Regions from separate parts of the Spirillospora sp. NPDC046719 genome, predicted to be linked through region 2. Evidence: riboswitches for the same ligand, from Rfam matches in the RefSeq annotation. Region 2 holds a riboswitch; the other holds the start of a gene.
The links. Region 2 has a riboswitch for S-adenosylmethionine ahead of thrC (threonine synthase). Riboswitches for the same ligand answer to the same signal wherever they lie in the genome.

Region 1: linked by a shared signal. The riboswitch ahead of ABZ914_RS12675 (GNAT family N-acetyltransferase) and the one ahead of thrC (threonine synthase) in region 2 are both predicted to bind S-adenosylmethionine.

The regions. Positions count from the first base shown of each region.
Region 1 is NZ_JBEYYT010000053.1:18,509-25,576, forward strand. It holds gene ABZ914_RS12650 (helix-turn-helix domain-containing protein) at 1-706, opposite strand, end outside; gene ABZ914_RS12655 (ATP-binding protein) at 893-1,285, shown strand; gene ABZ914_RS12660 (Lrp/AsnC family transcriptional regulator) at 1,293-1,748, opposite strand; gene ABZ914_RS12665 (RBBP9/YdeN family alpha/beta hydrolase) at 1,872-2,420, shown strand; gene ABZ914_RS12670 (GNAT family N-acetyltransferase) at 2,446-3,072, opposite strand; gene ABZ914_RS12675 (GNAT family N-acetyltransferase) at 3,069-3,686, opposite strand; SAM riboswitch class I at 3,694-3,783, opposite strand; gene ABZ914_RS12680 (DUF397 domain-containing protein) at 4,187-4,444, shown strand; gene ABZ914_RS12685 (helix-turn-helix domain-containing protein) at 4,478-5,350, opposite strand; gene ABZ914_RS12690 (hypothetical protein) at 5,645-6,271, shown strand; gene ABZ914_RS12695 (NACHT domain-containing protein) at 6,319-7,068, shown strand, end outside.
Region 2 is NZ_JBEYYT010000025.1:38,986-46,053, forward strand. It holds gene ABZ914_RS07280 (RNA polymerase sigma factor) at 1-352, shown strand, start outside; gene ABZ914_RS07285 (sulfotransferase family protein) at 467-1,510, shown strand; gene ABZ914_RS07290 (alpha,alpha-trehalose-phosphate synthase (UDP-forming)) at 1,681-3,114, opposite strand; gene ABZ914_RS07295 (cation diffusion facilitator family transporter) at 3,248-4,195, shown strand; SAM riboswitch class I at 4,405-4,546, shown strand; gene thrC (threonine synthase) at 4,563-5,807, shown strand; gene ABZ914_RS07305 (MoaD/ThiS family protein) at 5,828-6,106, shown strand; gene groL (chaperonin GroEL) at 6,923-7,068, shown strand, end outside.

The DNA of each region.
Region 1 (7,068 bases), on a different contig from region 2:
CAAGAACAACAGACAAATCCTCAGTCGCCAGGGTAGTAAACGAACCGTTGTGACCAGGATGCGCTCCCGCAGTGAACGGAAGTAGTTGCAAGGTCACGTTCGACAAGGCTGCCATATCTAGCAGACGTTGAAGCTGTCGACGCATCACTTCCACACCCCCGAACTGCTGGTAGAGCGCCGCCTCGCTGAGGATGGCCCAGAGACGGAGAGGTGCATCACGGTAGAGGATCTGCTGACGTCGCATACGCAGCTCAGTGAGCCCCTCGACGTCATGGGGATCGCCCATAGAAATCGTGGATCCAATGACTGCACGGGCATAGTCTTCAGTCTGCAGGAGCCCGGGAATTAGATGGAGCTGGAAAGTCCTGCTAGACGTAGCCTCTGCCTCAATCGAGATGTAATCCAGCATTGAAGGGGCTATTTTCCCCTCGTAGCGGAGCCACCAGCCCTTCTTGCCGGAGTCTCGGGCGAGGTCGAAGAGGTACTGGCGCTCGTCGGGGTCGGTGAGTTCGTAGCGGTCGAGCATGTGCTCCAGGGCGGGGCGGCGGATGCCGCGTTTGCCGGTTTCGAGCTTGCTGAGCGAGGACGGGGTGCGGTTGAGCAGGCGGGCGGCCTTCTGGAGGGTGAGCCCTCGCTCCTCACGGATGGCGCGAAGGCGCTGGCCGAGCTTGCGGCTTCGCATGGTCGGGCGCTGCGCGTTCTCCATGGAGTAATCATGCCTTGACTTTGCGTGACGCTGAAGGTTTCCAACGAAGGCGGCAACAGTGCCTCGGTCAAAAGTGACTGAGTCACTGTTGCCCGAGGACCTGCGGACGAGGACGGCGAACGCATCGTTCGGCGGCGGACGTCCGGCTCATTCTTTTCGGCGACAGCGATGCGAAGGGAGTGGGCGATGACTGCGCCGGCCATGAGGTTCGACGCGCTTCTGTTGCCGGGGATGGACCGGGCGGTGGGGCACGCGCGGCGCTGGCTGCGCGACGTGCTGGGCCTGGAGCATCCGTGCCTGGACGACGCGGCGCTCTGCATGAGCGAGCTGCTGACGAACGCGCTGCGCTACACCGAGTCGGGACGGGACGGCCAGATCCGCGTGGAGGTGACCTACTCGGCGCGGACCGTCCGGATGGAGGTGATCGACGACGGGCGGGCGGCGACCGTCCCGCACGTCGCCGAGGCGGCCGAGCTGGACGTCACCGGCCGCGGCCTGCTGATCGTCGCGTCCATCGCAAAAGCGTGGGGCATGGAACCGCGCGCCGAGGGCCACGCCGTCTGGTTCGAGCTCCGGTAGCCGCGGATCAAGACGCCGCCGGCGTGGCGTCGGTCAGCGGCTTCGGCGGATAGGCGCGGAGCACGAGTGACGTGGTGACGGGGCCGTACCGGGCCAGCGCGTCGACGACTTCTTCGAGCCGTCCCGCCTGCGGGCAGTGGACGTCGAAGATGAGGCAGTCTTCCCCGGTGACCCTGAGGACGGAGGTGATCTCGGACGTCCGGGAGGCGAAGTCCAGGGCGGGTGAGAGCCGGGCGTGCGTGGTGCGCAGCCGGACGACCGCGTGGATGTTCAGGCCGAGGGCTTCCGGGTCGACCAAGGCCCGGTAGCCGGTGATGACGCCGCTCTTCTCCAGCCGCTGGATGCGCGCGCTGGCCGCCGGCTGCGAGAGCCCGACGCGGCGTCCCACCTCCGCGCCGGTCAGCCGACCGTCGGCCTGGAGCAGGGCGAGGATGTCACGGTCTATCCGGTCGAGTGATTCCATTGTCGTCCGCACCATCTTCTTTGAGATCACTTGCAACACGGCCGCCGCCCCGATGCATCCACCAGAATCCGCGTCAAGCGCCCTCATGATCGCAGGGGGCGACGAGTGAAACGGTGGTGGGCAGTGACCGCGTACATCATCATCCCGGGCATCGACGGCTCGGACGGCCGGCACTGGCAGACCCTGTGGGAGCGGGAGTGGGGCGCCTCGGCGGCGAGGATCGCCCCCGCCTCCTGGTCCGCCCCCGACCTGGACGACTGGGTCGGCGCTGTGCAGCAGGCGTACGACAACGCTTCGCGGGAGGACGGCCAGGTCGTGTTGATAGGCCACAGTCTGGGCTGCTGGGCGGCGTCCGCCTGGCTGCTCAAGAATCCCTCAAGCCCGGTAGGCGGCGCGTTCCTGGTCGCGCCGCCCGACCCAGCGGGCCCGGCGTTCCCACGCCAGGCGGCCTCGACGTTCACCGACGTGTCAGCGCAGCCGTTGCCGTGCCCGGCCCTGGTGGTGGGCAGCGCCGACGACCCGTACTGCACTCCCGAGACGGCCGCCGCATTCGCGGCGCGCTGGGAGGCACGATTTCATCTGGTGGGCACATGCGGACACATCAACTCCGCCAGCGACCTGGGCTCCTGGCAGCACGGCCGCGAACTCCTGAACTCGCTGACCCGGCACTGATCGCCCACCACAGGTCGCGGTGCTGTCAGGGCTGGACGGCCTCTGCCAGGCGGTTCGCCATCGTCGTCTCCACGGACGGCCACTCGGCGGCGATCACGGAGAACACGGCGGTGTCGCGCAACTCGCCTTCCTCACCGGCCACCCATGACTCCGAGTAACTGCGCAGGACGCCCTCGAAATGCGCGCCGAGCCGCTCGATCGCCCGCCGCGACCGCTCGTTCCGCGCATCCGTCTTCAGCTCCACGCGGGCCACGCCCAGCGTCTCGAACGCGTAGCCGAACAGGAGCTTCTTCGCCTCGACGTTGATGCCGGTGCCCTGCGCGGACGCCGCCAGCCACGTCCACCCGATCTCGACCGCGCACAACCGGTCCCGGCCAGGCCACGGCTGCGGATGCAACAGCGCGGTGTGCCCGACCGCCCTCCCGTCCGCCACCCTGACCTGCGCGAAGGCCATGAGTTCAGGACGGTCGAGCTTGTCGGAGACGTACGCCTCCATGCCGGCCGCGGAGGGCACCGGAGTGAACCCGTACGACGACCTGTTCTCCTCGGCGGCCTCCGCGAGCTCGGACACATGCCGCATCGACAGCGGCTCCAGCCGAACCACCGTCCCGTCCAGCACCGGCACGCGCCCGGGAAACCCGCTCGCCGTCACCTTGCGACGGTCCCCGCCAGCCGGTTCGTCATGGCCGTCTTCACCGACGGCCACTCCGACTCGACCACCGAGAACATCGCCGAGTCGCGCAGCGTGCCCTCCTCGCCCGGCGCCCACGACGGCGACCAGCTCCGCAGGACGCCCTCGAAGTGCACGCCGAGCCGCTCGATCGCCCGCCGCGACCGCTCGTTCCGCGCATCCGTCTTGAGATCGACGCGCGCCACGCCCAGCGTCTCGAAGGCGTAAGTGAGCAGCAGCTTCTTCGCCTCGACGTTGATGCCGGTGCCCTGGGCGGACGCGGCCAGCCACGTCCAGCCGATCTCGATCGCGCACAGCCGGTCCGTGCCGGGCCACGTCCGCGGATCCCAGAGGCCGGTGTGCCCGACCGCCTTCCCGTCCGCGAGCCTGACCTGCGCGAACGGCGTCAGCCCGGGCCGCGCGAGCTGCCCGGCGACATAGGACTCCATGTCCGCCGCCCCGGGCACCAGCGTGAACCCGTACGACGACCGGTTCTCCTCGGCGGCCTCCGCCAGCTGCGGCACATGCTCCAACGACAGCGGCTCCAGCCGGACGAGCGTCCCGGCCAGCACAGGAACATCAAGGCGTACGCCCATGAGCTTCTCCTCATCGCTCCTGGCATTGGCACCTTGCCGCGAAGGCAGGTTGCCGGACCGTCCCAGGGCCAGGTCCCTCAGGTCCTCTAGATGATCACAACGCCCAGATCCTGCCCCGCACCACCACCGCCCGTCAACACGTTTCCGGGCGCCTCGCCTCCCCGTCACCACCGACGGACATCCCGTCACCGGTACACCGATGCGTTCTCGATTGAGATTCTCACCTCAAGGTCTAACCGTCGACATAAAAGTGTCCCGGTGGTCATTGCACGGGAGGCGCTACGCGCTACTATCCCGTCGTCTCCTCCGGTTCGCCGTCCTCAACTCGACGCCCACACCATTGGTCTTGGTTTATTGCCAACTGTCCGATTTTACAGTAGTTAGACAGCTGATCAATGTCCGAAATGCTGGAGCAAACTCCCGCGAAACCGGCGTCCAGGTCGCTAACCTCTAGCCGACCGCGGACCCCCGCGTCATGGTCGCGACGAAGGGACCAGGACATGCCCGCATCGACGGATGAGAACAACGGAAGTGCCGGCGGGCCCGCGTCAGGCGCACCCGATCCGGCTTGGCGCAAGGGCTCACATTGCCCGGGAACCACGGAGTGCACGGGAGAGACGAACTGCGTCGAGGTGAGCCGGCTTTCTTCTGAGCTGATCGGGCTGCGGGACTCCGCACAGCCGGAGGTGGTCCTGCCCCTCTCCCGCCAGCGGTTCTCAGCGCTGCTCCAAGAGATCATCGACCGTACCGGCCATTGACCGCCGTGGACGTCCCGGCGCAGGTCGGAGGGGTCAGCGAGGCTCCCACTCCTCGGCCGCCCGCGCGATCCGGCGCCGGGACTCCTCGGCGGAGAGCGAGACCGACCTGAGCGCGTCCCAGCACAATCGGTACGTGTGCGTGGCCCCGTCGTCCTGGAGTACCGCCATGGTCACGAGATTGTCCAAGTAGACGACATCCGGAAAGACGACATCGTAGGCGGGGGCGAACTCGAGAAGCGTGAATGTGTCCGAGAAAATCGGTTCCCGGTCGACATCCAGCGGCAGCACGTGGACGTGCACGTTCGACAACTCGGCAAGGTCGAGAAGATCGATCATCTGCCTTTGCATGATGTCGCGGCCACCGATGTCGCGCAACAGCACGGACTCATCTATCACGGCGGAGAGGGTCAGCGGATTCTCGCGGCGCAATATCTCCTGTCGTCGCATGCGCAGATCCAGCCGGCGTTCGACCTGCCGCGGCGTGGAAACGGCGATGATCCGGCCGCTGTCCAATATCCGGTGGGCGTACTCTCTGTTCTGCAGGAGTCCAGGAATGGCGTACGTCCCGAAGGTCAGGGCAGTATGCGCCTCGTCCTCCAGCGCGACATAGGTACCGAACTCACCGGACAGGACGTCCCGGTACTCGGCCCACCAGCCCTGCTCCGTGGCGGCCTGCGCGAGGGCCAGCACCTCGCCTTTGTGACCCTCGTCCACCCGGTACAGCTCCAGCAGCAGCCGAACGTCCGAGACCCGCACGCCGATCCGGGCGTTCTCGATCCGGCTCAGCTTGGAGGCCGACCAGTCGAGCCGATCCGCGATCTCCTCGACCGTCCGGCCGAGTCGCTCCCGCAACCTCCGCAACTCGATGCCGAGGCGGCGACGGCGGACGGTCGGGGCTGCGGCCACCCTGCCTCCCGGCGAATCGGTTCGGCCTTCCGGCCCGGGCCGATCTGCACGTTGCAGGGCAACGATAACCGCGCGCTCCCTGGATCACCAGACCTCGCGGAAAAGCGGTTCCCCACCTTTGACATCATTCTGTCTCACTGGAAGTCGTCAACCTTGCCAGACGGATACAGAGGCGATCCACGGGCCATGCATGTCGCCGTGCACCTTGCACGGCTTCGAGAACCGGTTGCAGACTATTGCCGGAGGATCTAACAGCAGAGCGAATTTGGGGGCGCTCAGGTGAGCGGCAACCCGGTGCACAGAAGCATTCTGGCCGTCGACCTGGAGAACTCGACGGGGGTGCTCCGCACGAACCCGATCAAGGAGGAACTGCGGAGCCAGATCTACGGCCAGGTGAAGCGGGCCATGGCGTCCGCGGGCATCGACGAGCGTTGGTGCGACCCGTTCGAGGACCGCGGAGACGGCGTCCTCGCCCTGTTCCATCCGGTCGACGAGCTGCCGAAGACCCGGCTGCTCTCCCGTCTCGTCCCGACCCTCGCCCGGCAGCTGGCCGACTACAACGAGTCGATTTCGGCGGCGGACCGGCCGAGCAGGTGCATGCGCCTGCGAGCCGTCGTGCACGCGGGTGAGATCCACCGGGACGAGAACGGTCCGTTCGGCGAGGCCATCGACCTGGCCTGCCGATTACTGGACGCGCCGAGACTGAAGAAATGCCTGCGGTCGAGCACTTCACCGCTCGTTCTCGCGGTCTCCGAGGACATCTACTGGGGAATCGTCAAGCATGGATACGACGGGATATGCCCTGCGGCGTACCGCCCTGACCTGAGGGTCTCGGTCGCCTCGCGGCGGCGCCAGGGATTCGTCCATGTGCCGCAAGAGGCTTCGGGAACGCCCGAGGACCGGACAATGGCGGTCGCGTGAGACGGCGTTCTCGCCATAATGGCTCAGCCGGTTGAAGCGGAGGTGCCATGTCCGTCGAGGTGGCCGCGTTGCGGGTGGGGGCGTCGGTGGCGCGGCTGGCCGTCGGGCGATGGCTCGCCGGACGCTCCACCAGGGACGCCGCCGGCAAGGACCTCACCGAACTGATCAGGACCGGGTTCCCGGACGAGATCAAGCGGCGGCGCGTCCAGCGGCAGTTCGAGGGCATCGCCGACGCGGTGGCCGAGCGGCTCCTGACGTTCGCGGGCACCGAATTCGGCGGCCTCACCGACGGCGACCGCGACGCCGCGCTGTTCGAGGTCGTCCGGACGCTCGACAACGCCGACCTCTCGGACGACGCCCTCTTCGCGGCGGACGCCGACCCGGTGAAGCTCGCGCGCGGCCTGCGGTCGCGGCTTCCCGCGCGGCGCGCCGAGTTCGAGTTGGGCGAGGTCGGCGCCCACCTTTACGAAGTAATACTCGACGAGTGCTGCGACTGCCTGGCGCGCATCGTCATCCACCTGCCGGAGTTCGCGCCGCGCGCGTCCGCCGAGATGCTCGGACGGCTCAGCGGGCTCGCCGACCAGGTCGGAGCCGTCCTCGCCCGGCTTCCGGCACGCACCCTCACCGCCCCCGAAGGCGAGGCGGACGACGAGGAGTTCACGCGCCGCTACCTCGCGTCCATCAGCGAATCCCTCGACACGCTGGAACTGTTCGGCGTCCGGTTCGAGCGGCTCACGCGCCCGCAGACCACGCTCAGCGTCGCCTACATCAGCCTGAACGTCTCCGACGAGAGCGCG
Region 2 (7,068 bases):
GCGGTCCAGGTTCAGCACCTGGCTGCACGTCGTGGTCGCGAACTCGGCCCGCTCCACCTACCGCTCGCTGAAGCGCCGGTCGGTCGAGCAGGCCGGCGAGCTGCCGCAGCAGCGCCCCGACCCGCGCCGCACCAGCGTCATCGCCGGCTCCCGCGTCGACATCCTCGACGCCATGGAGGACCTGGAGGCCCGCAAGCCGGACCTCATCCAGGCGCTCGTGCTCCGCGACGTGTCGCAGCTGGAGTACGCGGAGATCGCCGAGCAGCTGAAGCTGCCGCTCGGCACGGTGAAGTCGCGCATCCACGAGGCCCGCAAGCAGGTGCGGCAGACGCTCGGCGAGTCCTACACCTGACCGTCCGGTCGCTTCCGCTTCCGCAGGTCGGGGCCGTCAAGCATCGGTAATCGGGCGGCAACCGTGCGTTCAGTCGCCGGGTCCCGCGGGCCATGCTCCGCCACCATGCGGTGCATGTCATCCGGCCTCGAGACCCCGTCCGAACGCCCGATCTTCGTGATCGGCTGCCCGCGTTCCGGGACGACGCTGCTGCGGCTCATGCTGCACTCGCATCCCCGCATCGCGCTCCCGATCGAGACGCGGTTCGTGCTCCCCGCCTATGCGGCGCGGGCACAGTTCGGTGACCTGGCGGACAGCAGGAACAGGCGCGCGCTCGCCGACTGGCTGACCACCCGGCCGGCCACCCGGTTCCGCGATCTCGGCCTGGACCCCCGCGCGATCACCGAGGAGATCGTCGCGGGGCCGCCGACCCTCGGGTCCGCCCTCGCCGTCGTCTTCCGCGCCTACGCGCGGCTGCACGGCAAGGTCCGCTGGGGCGACAAGCGCCCGAGCTACATCCGGCACGCCGGCGCGCTGCTGCGGATGTTCCCGGACGCCCAGTTCGTCCACCTGGTCCGCGACGGCCGGGACTGCGTCGCGTCCCTCAAGGAGATGCCCTGGTACGACCAGGACCTCAACCACGCCGTCTCCGTCTGGCGGGAGGCGATCGACACCGGCCGGCGGCTCGCCGCCCGCCTCGGCCCGGACGCCTTCTACGAGCTGCAGTACGAGCGGCTCGTCGCCGACCCCGCCGACGAACTGCCCCGGCTGTGCGAGTTCCTCGGCGAGGACTACCACCCGGCGATGACGGCCCCGCAGTCCCTCGCGCAGCGCATCGTCCCGCCGCAGAAGACGTGGCACGACCTCACCCGCGACGCGGTCACCTGCACCCGCGTCGGGTCGTGGGCGCAGCGGCTGGACGCCTGGGAGATCAGCCTCGCCGAGGCCGCGTTCGGCGAGCGGCTCGCCGAGTACGGCTACGAGCCCAGCGGCCTGCCCAAGCCGCCCGCCGCCCGGCTCGCCCGCTTCGCCCGCACGGCCGCCCACCGCCGCATGGCGCACAGCAAGGCCGAACTCCGCGAACGCTGGCAGCGCCGCCACGAACCGAGCCCCGTCGACTGCCGCCTGGCTCCCGTCGAGGTCCCCGTGGAGACACCACAGGAGAAGCTCCCGAGCTAGCGTCCTCGAAGGGCAGCCCTCAAGTTCTCCGCCGGGCGCGGACGCGTGTTCCGCCGCGAACGCCGGTCGGCCGAAGACCGCGAACGGTCAGCCGAAGGCCGCGACGGTCGGTCGAGGGCCGCGAACGGTCGGCCGAAGGCCGCGACGGTCGGTCGAGGGCCGCGAACGGGTCAGTCGAGGGCAGCGAGCTGGTCGGCGAACCAGCGCTGGGGAGGGAGCGCGGTCGCCGCGGACACGAGCCGGGCGCAGCGCTCGGCCCGCTGGTCGCGGGGCATCAGCAGGCCCTGGTGCAGAGCCTCCGCGGTCTGGGACACGTCGAACGGGTTCACCACGAGCGCGTCCTCCGACAGCTCCGCCGCGGCGCCCGCCTCGCGCGACAGCACCAGCGCGCAGCCCCGCTCGGACAGCACGGGCCCCTCCTTCGCGACGAGGTTCATCCCGTCCCGGATCGGGTTCACCAGCAGCACGTCCGCGAGCCCGTACGCGGCGAGCGACCTCGGGTAGTCGTCGTTGACCTGAAGGATCAGCGGCTCCCACGTCGCGGTGCCGAACTCCTCGGTGATCTGCTTCGCCATCCGCTGCACGGCCGCCGTGTACTCCCGGTACTCGGCCAGGTCATAGCGCGACGGGTACGCGAACGCGAGGTGCACCACGCGCCCGCGCCACTCCGGATGGTTGGTGAGCATCTCCCGGTACGCGGCCAGCCCCCGCACGATGTTCTTCGACAACTCGGTCCGGTCGATCCGGACGATGAGCTGCCGGTCGCCCACCTGCTCGCGCAGCGCGCGCGCCCGCTCCGCCACATCCTGCTGGGCCGCCCGCTCCCGCAGCGCCGCTCCGTCCACGCCGAGACCGTGGACGCCCACGCGCGTCGTGTGCCCCGCGCACGTGACGGTGCGGGCGGCGCGGTCGACGCGCGCGCCGAGCACCACCTCGCAGCAGTCGAGGAACGCCGAGGCCCAGCGCTCGGTGAGGAACCCGGCGTGGTCCGCGCCGAGGATGCCCTGGAGGACCTGCGCGCCGATGTCGTCCGGGAGCAGCCGGAAGTACTCCGGCGGAGCCCACGGCGTGTGCGAGAAATGCACGATCCTCAGGTCGGGACGCCGGTCCCGCAGCATCCGCGGCGCCAGCGACAGGTGGTAGTCCTGGATCGCCGCCTTCGCGCCCGGCGTCGCGTCCCGCGCCAGCGCGTCGGCGAACGCCGCGTTGTACGCCTCGTAGGACTGCCAGTCGCGCCGCGCGCGCGCATCGAAGTGCGGGCTGCGCGGGGTGTCGTACAGCAGGTGGTGGACGAACCACAGCGTCGAGTTCGCGACCGCGTTGTACGCCCGGTGGAACGTCGCCGCCGGAATGTCGAGCATCCGGACGGCCGCGCCGCCCGTGTCGTGCCCCGCGAGGTCGATCCGCCCGTCCGGAGCGCGCCGCGCCGCCGTCCGGTCCGCCTCGCCGAGGCTCGCGCACACCCACAGCACGTCCTGCCCGGACGCGACGCCGGCGAGGCCGGACACGAGCCCGCCGCCTCCCCGCCGCATCTCCAGCGCGCCGTCGTCGGACAGCGAGAACGACACGGGCCCGCGGTTCGACGCCACCACCACTTGGCTCATACGGGAAGGGTCTCAGTTGTGACGGGGGTGCTTCAAAGTGGCCCGGGGGGAACACTTCGGGGCCGTTCGCCAGGCAGGCATCTGTACCGAAAGCACTGCGGTTAGGGGGATTTGCCCCGGGTACCCGGACGGAATGAGTCGGGCCGAGACGACCAAGACCGTCCTCGTCGCAGGGGCGGCGAACCTCATCCTCGCCATCGCCAAACTGATCGCCGGGATGCTCGCCGGATCGAGCGCGATGCTCGCCGAAGGCGCGCACTCCGTCGCCGACACCCTCAACCAGGGGTTCCTGTTCACCTCGCTGCGGCGCAGCGCCCGCCCGCCCGACCGCCGCCACCCGTTCGGCTACGGCAACGAGCGCTACTTCTGGTCGCTGCTCGCCGCGTTCGGCATCTTCGTCGCCGGCGGCGGCTTCTCCATCTTCGAGGGCGTCCTCACCATGACCGGCCACGGCGGCTCCGAGGGCGAAGTGTGGGTCGCCTACGGCGTCCTCGCCCTCGGCGCGGTGCTGGAGGGGACGTCCTGGGTCCGCGCGTTCACGCAGGCGCGCCGCGAGACCCGCGAGAACGGCCGCGACATCGTCGACCACGTCCGCCGGTCGCCCGACGTCACCTTCAAGGCCGCGCTGTTCGAGGACACCGCCGCCATGATCGGCCTCGCGTTCGCTGCCGCCGGGCTCGTCCTGCGGCAGCTCACCGGCTCGGAGTTCTGGGACGGCCTCGCGTCCGTCCTGATCGGCCTGCTGCTCGTCGTCGTCGCGTTCGTGCTCGGCCGCGACAGCATGGGCCTGATCATCGGCCAGGCCGCCGACCCCGCCGCGCAGCGCGAGATCCGCGCCGAGATCGCCGCGGCGCCCGGCGTCACCGGCGTCGACGAGCTGCTCACCATGCACTTCGGCCCGGACGAGCTGCTCGTCGCCGCCCGGGTCAACTTCTCCGACGCCATCAGCGCCGACCAGGCCGAGGACGTCGCCGGCGAGATCGACCGCCGGCTGAAGGAGCGCGTCCCGATCGTCCGGCACGTCTTCCTCGACCCGACCCAGCGCGCGCCCGCCCGGCCCGCCGCCGACGAGCCCGCGTGATCAAGACCACCCCCGGGGTAACGTCTCACTGGGCGGACCCACCTGTCCGCCCTCCGGTCACGTCATGTAAAGTTCGCATACGAGCTCAAAGCGCTCGTTCTCTACTAGCGCTCGACCTCGATAACTGAATACCGCTCATCCAGAGGGGTGCAGGAAGCGCAGTGGCCGACGGGCCGGTCTTCCAGCTCAGCCCCCTGACAACTGAATACCGCTCATCCAGAGGGGTGGAGGGACCGGCCCTGTGAAGCCCCGGCAACCACCCGGCTGAGGCGCACTCGCGATCCTGCGAGGCCGGCCGGGAGATGGTGCCAACTCCGGCCTGCGACCAAGGTGGCGCAGGGAAGATGGGGAGAAAGGCCTCGCCCTCATGGCACTCACGCCTGCCACTGACCTCGGACCCGCTACCGCTCTCGTCTGCCGCGAATGCGGCTCGAAGCGCGATCTCGGCCCCTTCTACGCGTGCGAGGAGTGTTTCGGCCCGCTGGAGATCGCCTACGACTTCGGCGGGATCACCCGGGCCGACATCGAGTCCGGTCCGCGCAACATCTGGCGCTACCGCGGGCTGCTGCCCGTCCCGTCGACCGTCGCCGACACCCCGAACACCGAGCCCGGCCTGACCCGGCTCGTCCGCGCCGACAACCTCGCCGAGAGCATCGGCCTGCAGCGCCTGTGGGTGAAGGACGACAGCGGCAACCCGACCCACTCCTTCAAGGACCGCGTCGTCGCGGTGGCGCTCGCCGCCGCCCGCGAGCTCGGCTTCAAGGTGCTGGCGTGCCCGTCCACCGGCAACCTCGCCAACGCGGTCGCCGCCGCCGCGGCCCGCGCCGGGATCCGCAGCGCCGTGTTCGTCCCGTCGAACCTCGAGTCCCAGAAGATCATCACGACGGCCGTGTACGGCGGGACGTTCGTCACCGTCGACGGCAACTACGACGACGTGAACCGGCTCGCGTCCGAGATCGCCGGCGAGCAGGACGACTGGGCGTTCGTCAACGTCAACGTCCGCCCGTACTACGCCGAGGGCTCCAAGACGCTCGGCTACGAGATCGCCGAGCAGCTCGGCTGGCGGCTGCCCGACCAGATCGTGGTGCCGGTCGCGTCCGGCTCCCAGCTCACCAAGATCGACAAGGCGTTCCAGGAGCTGATCAAGCTGGGCCTGGTCGAGGACAAGCCGTACCGCGTGTTCGGCGCCCAGGCCGCCGGCTGCGACCCGGTGTCCGCCGCGTTCAAGGCGGGCCACGACGTCGTCCGTCCGGTCAAGCCCGACACCATCGCCAAGTCGCTGGCCATCGGCAACCCCGCCGACGGCCCCTACGTGCTGGACGTGGCGCGCCGCACCGGTGGCGCCGTCGAGGACGTCACCGACGAGCAGGTCGTCGAGGGCATCCGGCTGCTCGCCCGCACCGAGGGCATCTTCGGCGAGACCGCCGGCGGCGTCACCGTCGGCTGCCTGCGCAAGCTCGTCGACGCCGGCACCCTCGACCCGGCCGCCGAGACCGTGATCATCAACTCCGGGGACGGGCTGAAGACGCTGGACGCCGTCGCGCCCGTCGCCAAGCCCAGCGCCAACATCGCCCCGACGCTGGAGGCGTTCCGCGCCGCCGGCCTCGCCTGAGAACGAGAAGGAGCCAGCACATGAGCAGCGTGTCCGTCCGCATCCCGACGATCCTGCGGACCTACACCGGCGGCGAGGCGGAAGTGAAGGCGGAGGGCGCGACCCTGCGCGCCGTGGTCGCCGACCTGGAGGCCAGCTACACCGGCATCGCGGCCCGCATCCTGGACGACGCCGGCAAGATCCGCCGGTTCGTCAACGTCTACGTCGGCGACGAGGACGTCCGGTTCGCCGACGGCCTCGACACCGCGACCCCCGCGGGCAGCCAGATCTCGATCATCCCCGCGGTCGCGGGCGGCTGACCGCCACCGGCCATCCGGCCGCCGTCCCCGAGCACCGTCGCGGCCGCCGGGTGGGGTCGACTCCGATCATGCCGGGTCGACCCCGCCCGCGGCGCGGCGCCGCGGAGGCCGCGACGTCTTCGTCCACGATTCGGCGATCCGGATGGACGGCCTCGCCGGCAGGGCATTGCGTGCTCAGGAGTTGAGCCCCTTCGTGACAAGCAGACGCAGACGGAAGAAGCGGTGGCCCCGCAGGATCGTTGAAGCTTTCGCCGACTTCATCGCCGAGCTGCTGAGTTGGCCCTGATCAGCTCGCTACGCCGCCGGCGGAGGCTGGCACTCCATCGCCATGTCGCAGAGCACGTATGCTCACTGCATCGACGGCGATGAGGACACCATGAACCGGCGCATCGACGCAGCGCCGGTGGCTCCTCCTACTCCGGTCGCGGAACGCGCGGAACGGATCGCCACCCCCACCTCCCGCCCTCGGGCACGTGTTCCGCGACTGTTCGGTGAATACCGGCGCACGACCGCATGTACCGGGGCACGTCGGCACATGTCCGACGGTGAGTCACGCCCCTCCGATGCAGGTCAGGGCAAGTTCGGCGAGGTCGGTGAAGACGAGTGCGGCGAGGCTGTGCGGCGCTTGCACTCGGCAGGGTAGAGTGCTAAAAAACGGTTGGCACTCTACTGTGGAGAGTGACAGCTTCACAGTCTGGGTCGGGGCGACGAGGCCCCAGTCCGGTGGCGGAATGGCAGCCGCCGGGCACGGGGCCGTCCGTCGCGGGCGTCGGCTCGATCCTTTAAGCCACCTTGTTCCGGGAGGACTAGGAGCCTATGGCTGCAAAGATGATCGCGTTCGACGAGGAGGCCCGGCGCGGCCTCGAGCGCGGCATGAACCAGCTCGCCGACGCCGTGAAGGTGACCCTCGGTCCCAAGGGCCGCAACGTCGTGCTGGAGAAGAAGTGGGGCGCCCCCACGAT